4 regions of the Janthinobacterium sp. SUN176 genome follow, and region 1 is predicted to be linked to each of the others. Evidence: predicted binding sites of a transcription regulator. Region 1 holds the regulator's gene; each other region holds the start of a gene.
The links. Region 1 encodes FNR, which switches genes on or off when oxygen is low (the NO sensors DNR and NnrR bind a similar motif). Its sites were predicted from a motif close to TTGATNNNNATCAA; they were not measured.
Positions count from the first base shown of each region.

Region 2: a site for FNR is predicted at 2,269-2,282, ahead of O3299_RS11240 (OmpW family protein). Genes of this name have one in related genera too.
Region 3: a site for FNR is predicted at 2,057-2,070, ahead of O3299_RS06495 (XrtA system polysaccharide chain length determinant). Genes of this name have one in related genera too.
Region 4: a site for FNR is predicted at 1,771-1,784, ahead of O3299_RS26270 (IPT/TIG domain-containing protein). Genes of this name have one in related genera too.

Region 1 is NZ_JAPWIA010000002.1:67,179-71,390, forward strand. It holds gene ccoG (cytochrome c oxidase accessory protein CcoG) at 1-1,381, shown strand, start outside; gene O3299_RS19625 (FixH family protein) at 1,484-2,008, shown strand; gene fnr (fumarate/nitrate reduction transcriptional regulator Fnr) at 2,133-2,891, opposite strand; gene O3299_RS19635 (response regulator) at 3,141-4,212, shown strand, end outside.
Region 2 is NZ_JAPWIA010000001.1:2,503,919-2,508,130, forward strand. It holds gene O3299_RS11230 (methionine ABC transporter permease) at 1-648, shown strand, start outside; gene O3299_RS11235 (MetQ/NlpA family ABC transporter substrate-binding protein) at 681-1,508, shown strand; gene O3299_RS11240 (OmpW family protein) at 1,590-2,207, opposite strand; gene O3299_RS11245 (LysR family transcriptional regulator) at 2,354-3,250, opposite strand; gene fur (ferric iron uptake transcriptional regulator) at 3,491-3,928, shown strand; gene O3299_RS11255 (MerR family transcriptional regulator) at 3,998-4,212, shown strand, end outside.
Region 3 is NZ_JAPWIA010000001.1:1,459,416-1,463,627, forward strand. It holds gene O3299_RS06490 (XrtA-associated tyrosine autokinase) at 1-380, opposite strand, end outside; gene O3299_RS06495 (XrtA system polysaccharide chain length determinant) at 397-1,926, opposite strand; gene O3299_RS06500 (XrtA/PEP-CTERM system exopolysaccharide export protein) at 2,170-2,793, shown strand; gene O3299_RS06505 (long-chain N-acyl amino acid synthase) at 2,994-3,740, shown strand; gene O3299_RS06510 (serine protease) at 3,745-4,212, opposite strand, start outside.
Region 4 is NZ_JAPWIA010000006.1:209,864-214,075, reverse strand. It holds gene metH (methionine synthase) at 1-1,364, opposite strand, end outside; gene O3299_RS26270 (IPT/TIG domain-containing protein) at 2,006-4,212, shown strand, end outside.

The sequences.
Region 1 (4,212 bases):
GGAACCTCAAGTCATCAAGATGTATGCGGCCCGCGAGCAAATCTACCCTCGCGAGGCCAAAGGACGCTACGCTACCTGGCGATGGGTATGCGTATGGCTTACCCAGCTGGCGTTCTACGGCTTGCCGTGGTTGACCTGGAATGGCAGGCAAGCCCTGCTGTTCGATTTGACCACGCGCAAGTTCTACATTTTCGGCGTCGTGCTGTGGCCCCAGGATTTCATCTATCTGGCGGCCCTGCTGATCATCTGTGCGTATTTGTTGTTCCTCGTCACGGCCATTGCCGGGCGGGTGTGGTGCGGGTTCTCTTGCCCGCAAACGGTATACACGGAAATTTTCCTGTGGGTCGAACGCCGCATCGAGGGCACGCGCAGCGCGCGCATGGCCCTCGACAAGCAGGGCCCCTCCGTGCGCAAGGCGTTCAAGAAGACGGCCAAGCACCTGGTATGGGGCGCCATCGCCCTGTGGACGGGCTTTACCTTTGTCGGCTACTTCACGCCGATCAAGGAACTGGCGCAGTCGGTGACCACGCTGAACTTCGGTCCCTGGGAATGGTTCTGGGTCTTGTTCTACAGTCTGGCAACCTACGGCAACGCGGGCTGGCTGCGCGAGCAGGTGTGCAAATACATGTGCCCCTACGCGCGCTTCCAGAGCGCCATGTTCGACCAGGACACCCTGATCATCACCTACGATGCCAAGCGCGGTGAACCACGTGGCGCCATGAGCAAGAAGGCCGGCAACAACGACAAGCTGGGCGATTGCATCGACTGTACCCTGTGCGTGCAGGTGTGTCCGACCGGCATCGATATCCGTAACGGCCTGCAGTATGAATGCATCGGTTGCGCCGCTTGCGTCGATGCCTGCAACAGCGTGATGGACAAAGTCGACCGGCCACGGGGACTGGTACGCTACAGTACCGACCATGCGATGGAAAACAACTTCAATTCGAAGCAGATACGCCAGCGCGCCATGCGCCCGCGCGTCTTGATCTACACTTCCATCCTGGCCCTGATCATCATCGCCGTGTGTACTTCGCTGGCCCTGCGCACGCCTCTGAAAATGGACGTGATCCGCGACCGCGGTTCCATGGGACGCGAAGTGGAAGACGGCATGATCGAAAACGTCTACCGCCTGCAGATCATGAACACGTCGGAGCAAAGCCAGCATTTCAAAATCAGCGCTTCCGGCTTGCCGGGCCTGACCTTGCTGACGCGCGAAGAAGTGACCTTGCAGCCGACGGAAACGCTGGGTTGGCCGATCCGCCTGCGCGTGCCGCACGGCGTGGGAGAGAAGGGCTCGAACAAGATTGCGATCGAATTGCAATCGCTGGACGACCCATCGCTGCATGTGCGTGAAAGCGCGGTATTCATCGTGCCGCGTTAACAAGGAAAGGCGGACGGGGACCGGGTGCCCTCGCCGCCGCCACGAAGTTGCAGGAAGGCCGGTCCCCATGCGGGGACTGGCTGATTAAACAGGAGAAATATCATGTCCGACAGTCTGAAACTGCAAGCACCCGTTGCACCGTGGTACAAGCATCGCTGGCCATGGCTGCTGATGATCGGCCCCGGCCTGTCCGTGGTCGTCGGCAGCTTCATGGGCTATATCGCGTTTACGCAGCCCGATGCGCTGGTGGTGGGCGATTATTACAAGCAGGGCAAGGCGATCAACCAGGATTTGAAGCGCGACACGATCGCCAGCGACCTGGCGATGGATACGCGCCTGTCGTATGACGTCGCTGCAGCGCGCCTGACCGGTTCCGTGCACAGCTTCGGCAAGGCCTATCAAGCGCCTTTGCAGCTGCACCTGGCGCATGCGACCCTGCCGGAAAAGGATATCAAGGTGCTGGTGCAGCCCGACGCAGCCGGCAATTTTTCCGTAGCGCTGCCGATGCTCGAGCGCAGCCGCTGGCAAGTGCTGGTGGAAAACGACAAACGCGAGTGGCGCCTGTCCGGCATCTGGACCTGGCCCCTGCAGCGCAGCATCGCGCTGCATGCGGATGAAGAGCTATAACGTACAGCGCCGGGAAAACCGTAGCGAGCGGCAGTGATTTGTGGTTGAGAAGCGCAGCTGTGCTATAGCACAGCGAGCATCGCAAGCCGCAAAGCGCGACGCGCAGCAGGTTTTGACGGTGCTGTTACTTGCAGACGTCCGTGCCGGCCGTAATGGCTTTCAGCTTGGCCGGCTGCAGGATTTCAATTTCCCGGTTCGAGACGCGCAGCCAGCCTTCCTTCTTGAACTTCGACAGCAGGCGGCTGACGCTCTCGATGGTCAGGCCCAGGTAGTTGCCGATTTCCTCGCGCGACATGCGCAGCTGGAAATTGCTGCCCGAATAGCCGCGCGCTTCATAGCGCGACGCCAGGTTGACGATGAAGGCGGCAAAGCGCTGCGTCGCCTGCATGTTACCCAAAAGCAACATGACGCTTTGCTCGCGCGTGATTTCCTGGCTCATCATGCGGTGGAAATGGCGCAGCAGGGTCGGCATGTTGCCCAGCAATTGTTCCAGGCTGGAAAACGGGATTTCACACACTTCGCTGTCTTCCAGCGCCACCGCATTACAGTGGTGGCGGTCGGCGCTGATGGCGTCCATGCCCAGCAGTTCACCCGCCATCTGGAAGCCCGTCACCTGCTCTTCGCCGCCCGGATTGATCTGGTACGTCTTGAAATGCCCCAGGCGGATCGCATACAGGTTCTGGAACGAGTCGCCGATACGGAACAGCGAGGCGCCGCGCACGATCTTGCGGCGGCGGCCGATGATCTGATCCAGCCTGTCCATGTCGCCCACATCGAGGCCCATCGGCAGGCACAATTGATGCATGCTGCAGGTCGAGCATCGCGCACGCAACGCCTCCACGTTCACGGTGGGCAAGGTTGGAGTGAGTAGCGCTTCAGTCATGTCGGTACCTTTTAGAAAATGCAACAACAAGTTTACTGCATACAGCCGCATACAGGGTTGCCGTATGCCAATTTCACCGTAAATTCGGCGAATAAACGACGTCCAGCCTTTAATTATATGGCAACATCGTCAAAAGCCCGTACGGGGCGGGCAATTTGCGCGGCGGCGCTTGCCAAGCTGGGGCATTGATAGGAAAATTCCTGACAGCATTATCTGCCGCCTGTGCCGCCCGGTACTGAAAAGGAAATCATGAAGCCTCTCGGCATTAAAGCAAAAGTCGCGCTGGCCACCAGCCTGACCTCGATCGCCATGATCGCGCTGGTCACCATGATCCAGGTGCAGCACATGCGCGACGACTTCACCCGAGTACTGCTGAGCCAGCAATCGTCCCTGATCAGCCGCACCGCCGCCGAACTCGACGACAAGCTGGGCATGCTGCTGCAGATCGTCACCCTGACGGCCAGGCAGCAGCCGCCGGAATTGATCGCCCGGCCCGCCCAATTGCGCGAATACTATTCGCGCCGCTCGATGCTGGTGCTGTTCGATGACGTGCTGGTGCTCGACGCGCATGGCGCCGTCGTGGCCGACATGCCGGAAGTAGCGGGGCGCGCCGGCATCAACGTCGCCGAGCGCGAGTATTTCCAGACCGTCCTGCGCACGCGCCAGCCCATGATCACCGAACCGATGCTGGGCAAGTCGAGCGGCATGCCCATCGTGCAGATGGTGGCGCCCGTGCTGGCCGCCGATGGCCAGGTGGCCGGCGTCGTGATCGGCGTGCTGCGCCTGTACAAGGACAACCTGCTGGGCCGCCTGCGCTCGGAAAAGATCGGCAAGAGCGGCTATTACTTCATCCTCACGCGCGGCGCCGTGCCGCGCTACGTGCTGCATCCCGATACCAGCCGGCTGCTGCAACCGCGCCAGCCGAACGCCAACCTGACGACCACCCGGCTGCTGAAGGAAGATGGCGAAGGCAGCATGGTCAGCACCAACAGCCGCGGCATCACGGCCGTCAACAGCTTCAAGCGCCTGAAATCCGTGAACTGGCTGCTGGCCGCCTCGCTCCCCGTCGAAGATGCCTTCGAACCGTTCGATGGCGTGCTGTACCGGCTGGTGCTGTGGAGCATCCTCGCCTCGCTGCTGGCCGCCTTCGTGCTGGGCTGGGTCACCGTGCGCCTGCTGTCGCCGCTGGTGCGCCTGCGCGACACCCTGCAAGCCCTGCGCACCAGCGGCAGCCGCTTCACGCCCGTGCCGGTGCAGCAGCGCGACGAAATCGGCGAACTGACGGAAGCGTTCAACGGCCTGATGAGCGAACGCGACCGTC
Region 2 (4,212 bases), on a different contig from region 1:
ATCAAGCTGCTGCCGGAAATCTGGGTGGCGCTGGGCCAGACCATGACCATGCTGGGCATCGGCCTGACGGCCGCCATCCTGATCGGCGGCCCGCTGGGCATCTTGCTGTTCCTCGTCTCGGAAGGCCAATCGCTGGAAAACCGCCCACTGTCGACGATCCTCGGCTGGCTGGTCAATACCGTGCGCAGCTTCCCCTTCATCATTCTGCTGGTCGCCCTGACGCCGTTTACACGCATCATCGCGGGCACTTCGATCGGCCCGCTGGCGGCCAGCGTGCCGCTGTCGTTTGCCGCCATTCCCTACCTGGCGCGCCTGGTGGAACAGAACCTGCGCGAAGTGCCGCGCGGCGTGATCGAGGCGGCGCACGCCATGGGCGCGTCGGAAATGCAGATCATCTTCCGCGTGCTGCTGGTGGAAGCGCGTTCCGGCCTGGTGCTGGCCCTGACCGTGCTGTCGATCAGCTTCCTGTCGTATTCGGCAGTGGCCGGCGTGGTGGGCGGCGGCGGTATCGGCGACCTGGCCATCCGCTACGGCTACTACCGCTTCGAGACGGACATCATGGTCGCCACCGTGGCCATCCTGATCGTGCTGGTGCAAACCATCCAGTTCGCCGGCACGCGCATCGCCAAGCGCCTCGACAAACGTTAATTCATATTCAGTATTTCAGTACAAGGAAAAGCATGAACCACATTCGCCGCAACCTGCTCCTGGCCGCTGCCAGCCTGGCCTTCGCCACCGCCGCCCACGCCAAGGACCCGAAAGAACTCGTCATCGGCACCAGCTCCGGCCCGTATTCGGACCAGCTGAAGCTGGGCATCAAGCCTATCCTGGAAAAACAGGGCTACAAGGTCAAGATCGTGGAATTCAACGACTACGTGCAGCCGAACTACGCGCTGGCCGAAGGCTCGCTGGACGCCAACGTGTTCCAGCACATCGTCTACCTGACCAAGTTCGCCACCGATAACAAGCTGCCACTGAGCTCATTGATCACCGTGCCGACCATGCCGATCGGCCTGTACGGCGGCAAGCAGAAAACGCTGGCGGAAGTCAAGAACGGCGCCACCATCACCATGCCGAACGACCCGACCAACCAGGCGCGCGCGCTGGTGATGCTGGCCAAGATGGGCTGGATCAAGCTGAAACCGAACGTCGACCCGCTGCGCGCGTCCGAGCGCGACGTGCTGGAAAACCCGAAGAAGCTGAAACTGGTGCCACTGGAAGCGGCGCAGCTGCCACGTTCGCTGGCCGACGCCGACTACGCTTTCGTGAACGGTAACTTCGCCCTGGCCGCCGGCATGAAGCTGACGTCGGCCCTGAGCGTGGAAAAGATTTCGGACAGCTACATCAACCTGGTGGCCATCCGCACGGCCGACAAGGCCAAGCCATGGGTGAAGGACCTGGAAGCGGCCTACCGCTCGCGCGCCTTCCTCGACGCGACGAACAAGTATTTGGCCGGCTACGAAAAGACGGATTACCAGCTGGCGCTGGAAAAGACGCTGAAAAAATAGACCGCTGCATGCCATGCAAAAAGGACGGCCAAGGCCGTCCTTTTTTATTGTCCGCGCCGCGCGGGCGCAGTCATGCCTTGCTTAGAAGCGGTAGCCGACGCCGACGCCGATCAGCAGCGGATCCACCTTGACTTCGCTGGCCTTGGCGCCGCCGATGAAGACGTCGCTGCGGATCTGCACTTTCTTGATGTCGAAGTTCAGCGACCAGTTTTTATCGAGCTTGTAGTCGACGCCAGCTTGCAGCGCGAAACCCCAGCTGTCGTGTTCCAGGCGGCCGGCGCCGTTCAGCAATTTCACATCGGAAATATTCGTGTAGTTCACGCCGGCACCCACGTAAGGGCTGAACTGTTTTTCAGGCATGAAGTGGTATTGCAGCGACAGGGTCGGCGGCAGGTGCTTGAAGGTGCCGACTTGGCCGCCATCGAGCTTGACGTCATGCTTTTGCGGGTAGGTCAGGATCAGCTCGGCAGCGATATTCGGGGTGAAGAAGTACGAAATATCGATTTCAGGAATCGTCTTGCTGCTGACCGTCAAGCGGTCCGATGCACCGAGGCCACCAACAGGAGTCGATTTATCGGCCGGATCGATATGCACGGCGCGCGCACGGACCAGCCATGGGCTTTCCTGTGCCATTGCGTTGCCGGCGAATGCGCCAATGGCGGCCAGGACGATTGCTGCTGCAGTTGCGGACGTTTTCATTATGTTTTCCTCTGTCGTTAAGTAACGCTGCGAAGTCTAAGAGTGCAGTGCAACAAAAACTTTGATCCACATCAAATAGTGCTATATGGCATCACCAGAGGGATTTTTTCCTTTGCCCAGGTCAAAAATTGCCGCATTGCAGCGCATCAATGCACGTCGGCAAACAGGCTGGCGACCCAGTCGGCAAACACGCGCACGCGCGGCGACAATTGCCGGTGGTGGGGATACAGCACGGACACGGGCAGCGGGTCGGGCCGCCAGTCCCGCAGCACTTCCACCAGTTCGCCGGCCGCCAGCGCCCGCTCCAGGTGATAACGGGGCGCCTGGATCAAGCCCATGCCCGCGCGGCAGCAGGCGTGATACGCGTCGGCATTGTTGACGGACACGGTGCCTGGCAAGGCCACGCTGTGGCGCTGTCCCGCCACCTTGAAATCGAAGGGCCAGACCTTGCCCGTCTGGGCGGAAAAGAAATTGACGGCACGGTGGCCATCCAGCTGCGTCAGATGCTCCGGCGTGCCGTGCGCGGCCAGGTAGGCGGGGCTGGCGCACGTCACCTGGTCGAGCAGCGCCACGCGGCGCGCCACCATCGACGAGTCGCCCAGTTCGCCCACGCGCAGCACGCAATCGACGCCTTCGCGCACCAGGTCGACGAGGCGGTCGCCCATGCCGATTTCCAGTTCGATCAGCGGATAGCGGGCGCAGAACCGGTCCAGCACGGGCATGACGAAGTGCATGGCCAGGGTCGCGTGCAAGTCGATGCGCAGCTTGCCGGCCGGTTGCTGCGCCGCCGAACTGAACACGGCTTCCGTTTCTTCCAGGTCCGCCAGCAGGCGCACGCAGCGCTGGTAATACGCGTCGCCATCGGGCGTGGACGTCACTTGCCGCGTGGTCCGCTGCAGCAGGCGCACGCGCAGCCGCGCTTCCAGTTGCTTGATCGCATGCGTGACGGTGGCCTTCGGATAGCCGAGGTCATGCGCCGCCTGCGTAAAACTGCGCAGTTCGACGATGCGCGTAAAGATGCGCATCGCATCAAATCGGTCCATGCCCCCTCCATTGTTATTTCCTGCCGCACAGTATAGCGATTCGACCGCCACTTTTCAGCAGCAACCAATACTGCCGGCATCAGTTGCCCGCCACGCAAGCACCACTTGCGCCGATGTCACTGGATTGCCGCCCGCCCGCGCGGCATACTATTTACAGCACACACATGAGAATGGTAATGATTATCATTTGCGATATAATGCAATACCTCGCTAGGGCGACTACAAAAAGGAATGGGAGACATGGATATATTGAGGGAACTGCGTGAATCGGGCTTGAAAGTGACCATCCCCCGCTTGCGGATTCTGCAGCTGTTTCAAGAAGGCACGATCAAGCACCTGAGTGCGGACGATGTCTACAAACTCTTGCTGGCTGAAAAGATCGACGTGGGCCTGGCCACCATCTACCGCGTGCTGATGCAGTTTGCCGAAGCGGGCATCCTGTTTCGCCGGCATTTCGAATCGGGCCACGCCGTCTTCGAACTGAACGAAGGGCAGCACCACGACCACCTGGTCTGCACGGGTTGCGGCAAGGTCGATGAATTCGTCGACGAAGGCATCGAACTGCGCCAGAACGAGATCGCCGCCGAGCGGGGCTTCGTGCTGCACGAGCACGCGCTGTCGCTGTACGGCACTTGCGCCGAGTGCACGGCGAAGAAAGTGCCGCCGCGCCGGGCCTGAAGATGCCTGGGCCGTTTGGGCGCCGCTGCCATACGGTAAGATTCGCTCAAGCTTGAGAAAGGATCACCCATGTACATCGGAGAAATCGCCCGCCTGGCGGGCACCTCGCCCAAGGCCTTGCGCCACTATGAAGCGCTGGGCTTGCTGGGCGACGTGCGCCGCGCCGGCGCCTACCGCGTCTACACGCAGCAAGACCTGGCGCAAGTCAAACTCATACGCCAGGCGCAGGCGCTGGGCTTCCGCCTGGCCGAACTGCTGCCCATCCTGGCCGGCGACGATACGGA
Region 3 (4,212 bases), on a different contig from region 1:
ACCAGCAGCACCGTGATATCCATTTCCATGGCGATGCTCATGGCCAGGTTCACGGCGCAGTAGGTCTTGCCTTCGCCGGGCATGGCGCTGGTGACGACGATCAGGTTGCCGTGGCGGATGGCCTCTGCGCCGCTGGCGCGCGCCTGGCGCAGCAGCGGGCGCTTGATGATGCGGAAATCCTCGGCCACCGAGCTGCGTCCGCCTTCCTGCGTGAGCATGCCTTGCTCCGCCAGCCGGGCCAGGTTCAGGGGGCGGTACTGGGGCGACCTGGCCGCGTCCGCGCCATCCGCCCCCGCCGCGCCCGCTGCGCCATACGGCACGCCGGCCTCGGCCACGCCCAGGATGGTGGGCTCCTGCTTGCCGCTGTCCTTGCTGCTCATCGTCGCTCCCCGGGATCTAGAATTTCAGCAGCGCGGCCGTCATGACCCCGCCGTACAGCACGAACAGGCTGCCCAGGCAGGCGCCAAAGCCGTAGCGGGCGCGACGGCGGCGCACTTGCTGCAGCGCCGTCCAGTTCATCGATACCGTGCCCAGCACGTTCAAGCCCGTGGCGTCGCGCAGTTCGGCGGGGCTGAGGAAGGTGGGACGCACCTGGCTGATGAGCAAGGCCGTGGCGACGCCGGCCACCAGGGCCGCGCCCAGCGCCGCGCTGAACAGCAGCGGGCGGTTCGGGCCGACGGGCGCATATTGCACCGTGGGCGGGTCGATGATCTTGAAGGCCATCATTTCCGTGGTGGAACTGAGCTCACCCGACAGCTTGGCCGCCTCGCGCCGGCCGATCAGCTTTTCATAGTTTTCCTTGTTGATGATGTAATCGCGGTTCAGCTGCGCCAGCTGCGATTCCACCTCGGGCACGGCATTGCTCTGCGCCAGCAGGCGTTCATTGCGCGCGTTGTATTCCTGCACGCGGGCGCGGATGGCGGCCACCTTGGCGTCCGCATCCGTCAGCGCCACCTTCAGCTGCTGCAGCATGGGGCTGTAGTTCTTGCCCGGGTCGCCGGCCGCCGTCTTCAGCTTGCTTTCCTCGATCTTGCGTTCTTCCAGCTGGGCAATGAGGCGCTTCGAAGAGATGATGTCGGGGTGCAGTTCCGTAAATTGCATGCGCAGGCTGTCGAGGTTCTTGTTGAGCGTGGCGATGCGCTCGTCGAGTTCGGGATTCGCGATGGCCGATGCGTTCGGTTCCAGGTCGAGCACGGGCTCGTCGCCCTCGATCTGGCTCTGGATGGCCTTGCGGGCCTGTTCCGCCTCGACCAGTTCCAGCTTGGCATTGTTCAGGCTATCGGACGACATCAGCAGCTGGCTTCCATAGTCGATGCCCTGGCGCGGCAGCAGCAGGTTGTTGCGGATCTTGAATTCCTTCACGAGGTTTTCCGCCGCGCTCAGCTTGTCCTCGTAATTCTTGATCTGCTCGTCGATGAATTGCACCGCCTTTTGCGAATCGCCCTTTTTTCCCTGGAAACTGCCTTCGACAAAGATGGTGAGCAGGCTTTGCACCACATCGCGCACCAGCTTCGGGTCGCGCCCGCTGTAGCTGATCGTGTAGATGTCATACGCGTTGGTGCCCGTGATCTTGATGCGGCTCATCAAATCGTCGAGCTGGGCCTCGTGTTCGCGCACGGTCTTCGAATCGAGGTCGAGGTCGACCATGCGCATGACGCGCTCCACGTTCGGGCGGCTGAGCAGGGTGCGGCTCATGATGGCCACCTGCTGCTCCGTGTTCGGCACGCTGGTCATGCCGGCCATCAGCGGCTTGAGGATGGTTTGCGTATCGACAAACACGCGCGCCGACGTCTGGAAGTCGTCGGGCAGGGTGATCACCTTGATGAAGCCGACGACGGCCACCAGCCACGCCACCAGCACCGCATGCCAGCGGTACTTCCAGATGCCTTTCAGGCTGGAAAGCAATTGCTGTATCAATTCTTCCATGTCGCTTCCTTCAGGTGACGGTGCTGCACGGTCGATGGGCTGGCGACGGCGTCTTGCAAGAAATGCTTGCCTGTTGAGTAAGCAAAGTATAGGGCGGCTGAGAGGCAAAATTTCCCAAGATGATTGCTTCTTGATACGCCTCAAGGTTGACTTGCCGGGTTTTAATAATCATAGGAAGTTCGCGGCCCAGGCTGGTTCTGCGGGGCCGGCCATGGACGCGCCATCGACTCGAAGAGGCTCCGCATGAATCCGTTTCGCCGTGCATTTGTCTGCAACACGCTGGGCCTGGGCTTGGCCGCCGGCTTGCTGGGCGCCTGCCGCACGTCCCATCCGCTGGCGCCCTCCGACGACAGCGCGCCCATGCACGACTACCTGATCGGACCGGGAGACTCCGTCAACATCATCGTCTGGCGCAATCCGGAAGTGTCGCTGACGGTGGCCGTGCGGCCGGACGGCAAGATCACCACGCCGCTGGTCGAGGATTTGCCCGCCAGCGGCAAGACGTCGACCCAGCTGGCGCGCGACATCGAGCAAGCGTTGGGCAAGTTCATCCAGCAGCCCGTCGTGACGGTCATCGTCACCAATTTCTCGGGCCCGTATGGCGAGCAGATCCGCGTCATCGGCGAAGCGGCCAAGCCGCAGGCGCTGCCGTACCGGCTGGGCATGTCGCTGATGGACGTGCTCATCGCCGTGGGCGGCATCACCGATTTTGCGGCCGGCAACAAGGCCAGCATCATCCGCATGCGGGAAGGCAACCAGCAGCAGCTGGGCGTGCGCCTCGACGACCTCCTGAAGCGTGGCGATATTTCCGCCAACGTCATGATGCGCCCTGGCGACGTGCTGCTGATACCGGAGAGCTTCTTTTAATAGCGGACTCGGCAATATCAAAACAGCACTTATATTTGTCATTTTGTACTTGCAGGCAAATTTCAGCATGCAATTTTGCTATTAAATAGCATATTTCTTCTGTTTTTTTTGCCTGGCGCGGGAACTTCTCCAGTTTTTCTCTTGTCACAAGGCATTGGCTTCAGTCCGTCTCGACGGCGGCCGATGAACGTGAGGACAAGATGAGCTTTGAAGATGAACCCATTATTTCCTTCGACACGCCCGGTACTTTCAATGACCTGGTGGTGGGCGAGGGGCAGATCGACCCTGCCATGGAGCATGAGCTCGACCTGCAGCGCTTTCATATCCGCATGGCCAATTCGCGCGGCCGGCGCGAGGCGGCCAGTTTGCTGATCCGCAAGATGTACGGCTGGCGCGGCTATGCCGTCGATCCCGGCATCGCGCATGCCCTGAATAAAATCACGCTGTTTGCGGAAACGGCCGGCACCACCGTCGGCACCATGACCCTGTGCCTCGACAATGACGAGACCGGCTTGCCCGCCGATGAAAACTTCCGCGACAAGCTCGACGTGCTGCGCGAAGAAGGCCGGCGCCTGTGCGAACCGTCGCGCCTGGCCATCGACAAGGGGGTGAGCAAGCGCGTGTTCGCGGCGCTGATTCATATCTCTTATATCTATGCCCACAATATTCACGGCTTTACGGATTACGTGATCGAAGTCAACCCGCGCCACGTGGTGTTTTACAAGCGCATGCTGGGTTTCCAGGACTTCGGCGGCGAGCGCGAGTGCACGCGCGTGGGGGCGCCGGCCGTGCTGCTACGGCTGGACCTCGATTACATGGGGGCCCAGATCCGTAAATACGGTGGCCTGATGGAACAGCATGGGGGTGAACGGTCGTTTTACCCCTTTTTTTTTCCGACATGGGATGAGCCTGGCATTACGGACCGGCTGAGGCAGGGGCGCAACTGATCACTCATTTGTTTTTCAGCAAGAGCGTCTGCATGTAGCTGCCCGGAATCGCGTAGGTGATGCCGCTCGGGGCGCTGATGGCCGCTTCCTTGAGGCCCTTGACGTACACCATGTTGACGATGCCGTAGACGAGACCGGTCTCGGGATCGAACAGGGGGCTGCCGCTGCTGCCCGGATACGCCGTCGCGTCCAGCTGGAACACGGTGTACGGCGCTTTTTGCAGCTGCGCCAGGCGCCGGATGTCGAGGCGCTGCGCGTTTTCGCTGGGCATGACCACCGGCGTCAGCGATGACACGGTGGCCCGGTGCGTCACGTGGTGCAGCCCGAGCAAGGTGCCCAGCGGAAACCCCGTAAACGCCATGGCCTGGCCTTCGCGCACCGTGGCCGCGTCGCCCAGCGCCAGGGCGGGCAGGGGCGCGCCCGCCAGGCGCAGCAAGGCCAGGTCATGTTCCGTGTCCACCGCCTGGACCCT
Region 4 (4,212 bases), on a different contig from region 1:
ACCATGATGGGCACGCGCGAAATGTCGGGTTCCGAGGCGATCAGGTTCAGGAAGCGCGTCATGGCGGCCAGCGAGTCGAGCATGGCTTCATCCATATTGATATCGATCACTTGCGCGCCGTTTTCCACTTGCTGGCGCGCCACGGACAAGGCTTCGTCGTATTGCTCGTTGAGAATCATGCGCGCAAACGCCTTCGAGCCCGTGACGTTGGTGCGCTCGCCCACGTTGACGAACAGCGACTCGTCATTGACGACGAACGGTTCCAGGCCCGCCAGGCGCAAGTCGTGCGATGGGGCCGGCACGGTGCGCGGGGTGTTTTTCGACAGCAACTCGCCAATGGCGGCGATGTGCTCGGGCGTGGTGCCGCAGCAGCCGCCCGCCATGTTCAGGAAGCCCGCGTCGGCAAATTCGCGCAGCAGGGCGGACGTGTCGGCTGGCAACTCGTCGAAACCCGTGTCGCTCATGGGGTTGGGCAAGCCCGCGTTCGGGTAGATGCACACGAAGGTGTCGGCGATCTTGGCCAGCTCTTCCGCGTACGGGCGCATCAGGGCGGCGCCCAGCGCGCAGTTCAGGCCGATGGTCAGCGGTTTCGCGTGGCGCACGGAATTCCAGAAGGCGGGCACGGTCTGGCCCGACAAGATGCGGCCCGACGCGTCCGTGACGGTGCCCGAAATCATCAGCGGCAGGCGCACGACATCCGGGTTTTGCTCGTAGAACAGGTCGATGGCGAACAGGGCCGCCTTGCAGTTCAAGGTATCGAAGATGGTTTCCACCAGCAATACGTCGGCGCCGCCTTCCACCAGACCCTGCGTCTGCTGCAGGTAGGCGGCCACCAGTTGGTCGAAGGTGACGTTGCGCGCGGCCGGGTCGTTCACGTCTGGCGAGATCGACGCCGTCTTCGGCGTGGGCCCGAGGGCGCCGGCGACGAAGCGCGGCTTGTCCGGCGTGGAATATTTATCGCAGGCGGCGCGCGCCAGCTTGGCCGCCTGGACGTTCATTTCATAGGCCAGGTGGGCCATGTGGTAATCGTCTTGCGCGATCGTCGTGGCGCCGAAGGTATTCGTTTCGATCAGGTCGGCGCCGGCCGCCAGGTAGCGCTCGTGGATTTCCTGGATGATGTGCGGCTGCGTCAGGGTCAGCAACTCATTATTGCCCTTGACGAACAGTTCGCGCGCGCCACTGTCGGCCGGCGCGGCGAAATCGATGAAGCGGCCGGCGGGGCCGCCGCGGTACGCTTCTTCGTCGAGCTTGTATTGCTGGATGATCGTGCCCATGGCGCCGTCGAGAATCATGATCCGCTGCGCCAGAATGGCGCGCAAGGTGGCTTCGGTCGGGGACATGGCGGGGATCACGGTATCGTTCATTTCATGCTTTCAATAGGCAAACGGGCGGCGGCGCGGCGACAAGACGTTACGAGGCGGATGCGGGTCAGCAGGATCAGCTGACGGAGAGTTGCCGGCCGGGTAGGGCAGGCAGAAGGTGGCAATCGCCTGATTTCACCGGGTCTAAAATTATACGGCATCAGGCTGCTTTGGTTTTAAGCAAAAGCGGCCGTTCGCCCCACGGCAGGCCTTCTTGCAACACATCGCCTGCCGCCACGCCTGCTTCTGAAAATTACATTCCTGAAAATCTTACTCAAAACGTTAATTCTTCCAGCAAAGTTGGCAGAACAGTATGGCGTCTAGGCTGTGGAAAAATTTCCACATTATTTGCGCCGCATCAGCATATTTTTAATGAGTCGAATGGCAATAGCTGCAAAGGAAAGTAATTTTGATTTTAGCCAACACAGAGTGAGGGGAGTAATGCTCAGAATAAAGTTTGCCAAGCAGATATTTTAATTATTATCAAAACCAATTGAATCAAAAGCATTAATAGTTGTCTTTGGGAATCGAACTAAACCATAATATTGGTTCTTCGAAATTAAATTCTCACCAAAAGTCACCAATATGTCACATTTATCTCGTGTCCTTCCCGGCATCGCGCTGCATCAACATGGTTGCCAGCCATGAAAAACCATCTGCTTGTCGCATTGTTTGTCATGCTGGGCCTGTCCGCCTGCGGCGGTGGTGGCGGTGGGGGCGGCGACACGGTGGTGGCGACCACGTCGGGTACGCCCGTGCTGCTGCCTGCCGTGACGGCCGTTTCGGCGGCGAATGTCGCCGTCGGTGGCAGCCTGGTGCTTACAGGCACGAATCTGAGCCGCGTGACGGCTTTCCAGGTGGGCGGCGTGACCGTTGCCACCAGCGCCGCCAGCGACACCAGCATCACCCTGACCATGCCGGGCGTGCCCGTATCGGGCGCCTTGAACCTCGTCAGCGCCAGCGGCACGGCGGCCACCAGCTATAACGTCAATGTGTACCTGCCATTGAGCGTGGGCAGCGTCGCACCGGCGACGGGCGGCGTCGGTTCCAGCGTGACGATCACGGGCGGCGGCATGGGCGCCGTGACGGCGGTGCAGTTTGGCAATGGTGCGGCGGCAACGCCGCAAAGCCAGACGGCCGGCAGCGTGACGGTGCTGGTGCCTGCGGGCGCGGCGACAGGCGCGCTGACGGTGCGCGGTCCCTACAATGATGTGCTCAGCGGCGACACGTACACGGTGCTGGCCAGCGTGACGGTGACGTCGATCACCTCGGCCGTCAACAACGGACGCTTGTCCGTGACGGTGCAGGGCAGCAATCTTGACCAGGTCACTTCGGCGTCGGTGGGCAATACGCCGGCCGTCATCGTCAGTGCCACTGCCAGCCAGCTGGTATTGTCTGCACCAGACTCGGCAACGGGCAACGTGATGCTGGCGGCGGCGTCGCGCATCGCCGTGAATGCGGGCACGGTGTCGGCCTTTACCCTGGGCAGCATTGATTTCGCGCAAGTACTGAATTTGAATGCCAGCAATACGGCCTTGCGCCTGACGCGCGGCAAGCCGGCCGCCGTGCGCGTGTCCGTGCTGGCCGCGCAGGCGGGTCAGGCCAGCCCGGCGGTCACCTTGAATGCGACCGCCGCCAATGGCAGCAACCTGGGCAGCATCGCGATGACGGGGCCGGCGCTCTTGCCGACGACGAAGCACGATGACAGTTTCAACGGCAATTTCAGTGCCGTCCTGCCTGCAGGCTGGATCTTGCCCGGCGTGCGCGTGAGCGTGACGGCCGTCGGCAATGACGGCGTGCAAGTGAGCCAGGAAGCGGCGCCCGTGGTGGCCAGCCTGGCCAAGATCCGTCTGGTGCTCGTGCCCTTGAGCACCGATGATGGCGTGGCGCAACTGCCTGACGCCGAGGTGATCCGCGCCGCGCTGCTGCGCGTGTATCCGTATGCGACAGAAAATATCAGCATCACGACGCGCGCCGCACTGAGCATGCCGGGCAGCAGCACGGCCGACAGCTGGTGGAGCGATGCCCTGGGCAAGCTGGAAAACCGGCGCGCGCTGGAAGACAGCGGCGCCTACTATTATGGTTTCGTGCCGAAGATGTCCGTCACCAACGCCGCCGGCCTGGCCTACATCAACCAGCGCAGCAGCGGCAACGACTTTACGTCGGCCATCGGCCTCGATGCCCAGTCCAATAGCATCGCGGCGGTCGACCCATTCTCCAATCAATGGCCTCTGTGGCTGACTACGCTCGTGCATGAGCTGGGCCATAATCACTCGCTGCAGCACGTTCCCTGCGGCGGTCCGGCTGGCGCTGCTGTCGACTACCCATATGCGAATGGCAATCTGGGCCCGCAACCGCTGTACAACAGCAACTATGCAGGCAGCATCGGCCAGCTGAGCAAGGCAGTCTATGGCAACACGCCGATGAAGGACGTGATGAGCTATTGCAGCGGCGCCTGGTTCTCCGACTACAGCTATGCGCGGGTGCAGCAATTCCTGGAAAAACGCAGCACGCAGATTACGGGCAGCAATGTGCTGGCCGCCAGCATGGCCGTGGCCGAGAACGGCTACCTGACCATTTCCGGCCGCATTACGCCTGGCGGCGTGGCCCTGCGCCCGGCCGTTGCCTCGTCGGCGCGCATCGGCACCGCTGCCAGCGGCAGCGGCCATGCTTATACCTTGCGCGTGTTGACGGCGTCCGGACAGACTATCGACTTGCCCTTCGATGGCGTCTCCGTGGCCGACCATGGCGGCAACGCCATGAGCCACTTCCGCGTCAGCTTCGCCAATCCGGGCGAAATCAGCGATGTGCAAGTGTTGGCAAATGGCAAGGCTTTGGCCAAGCTGGAACG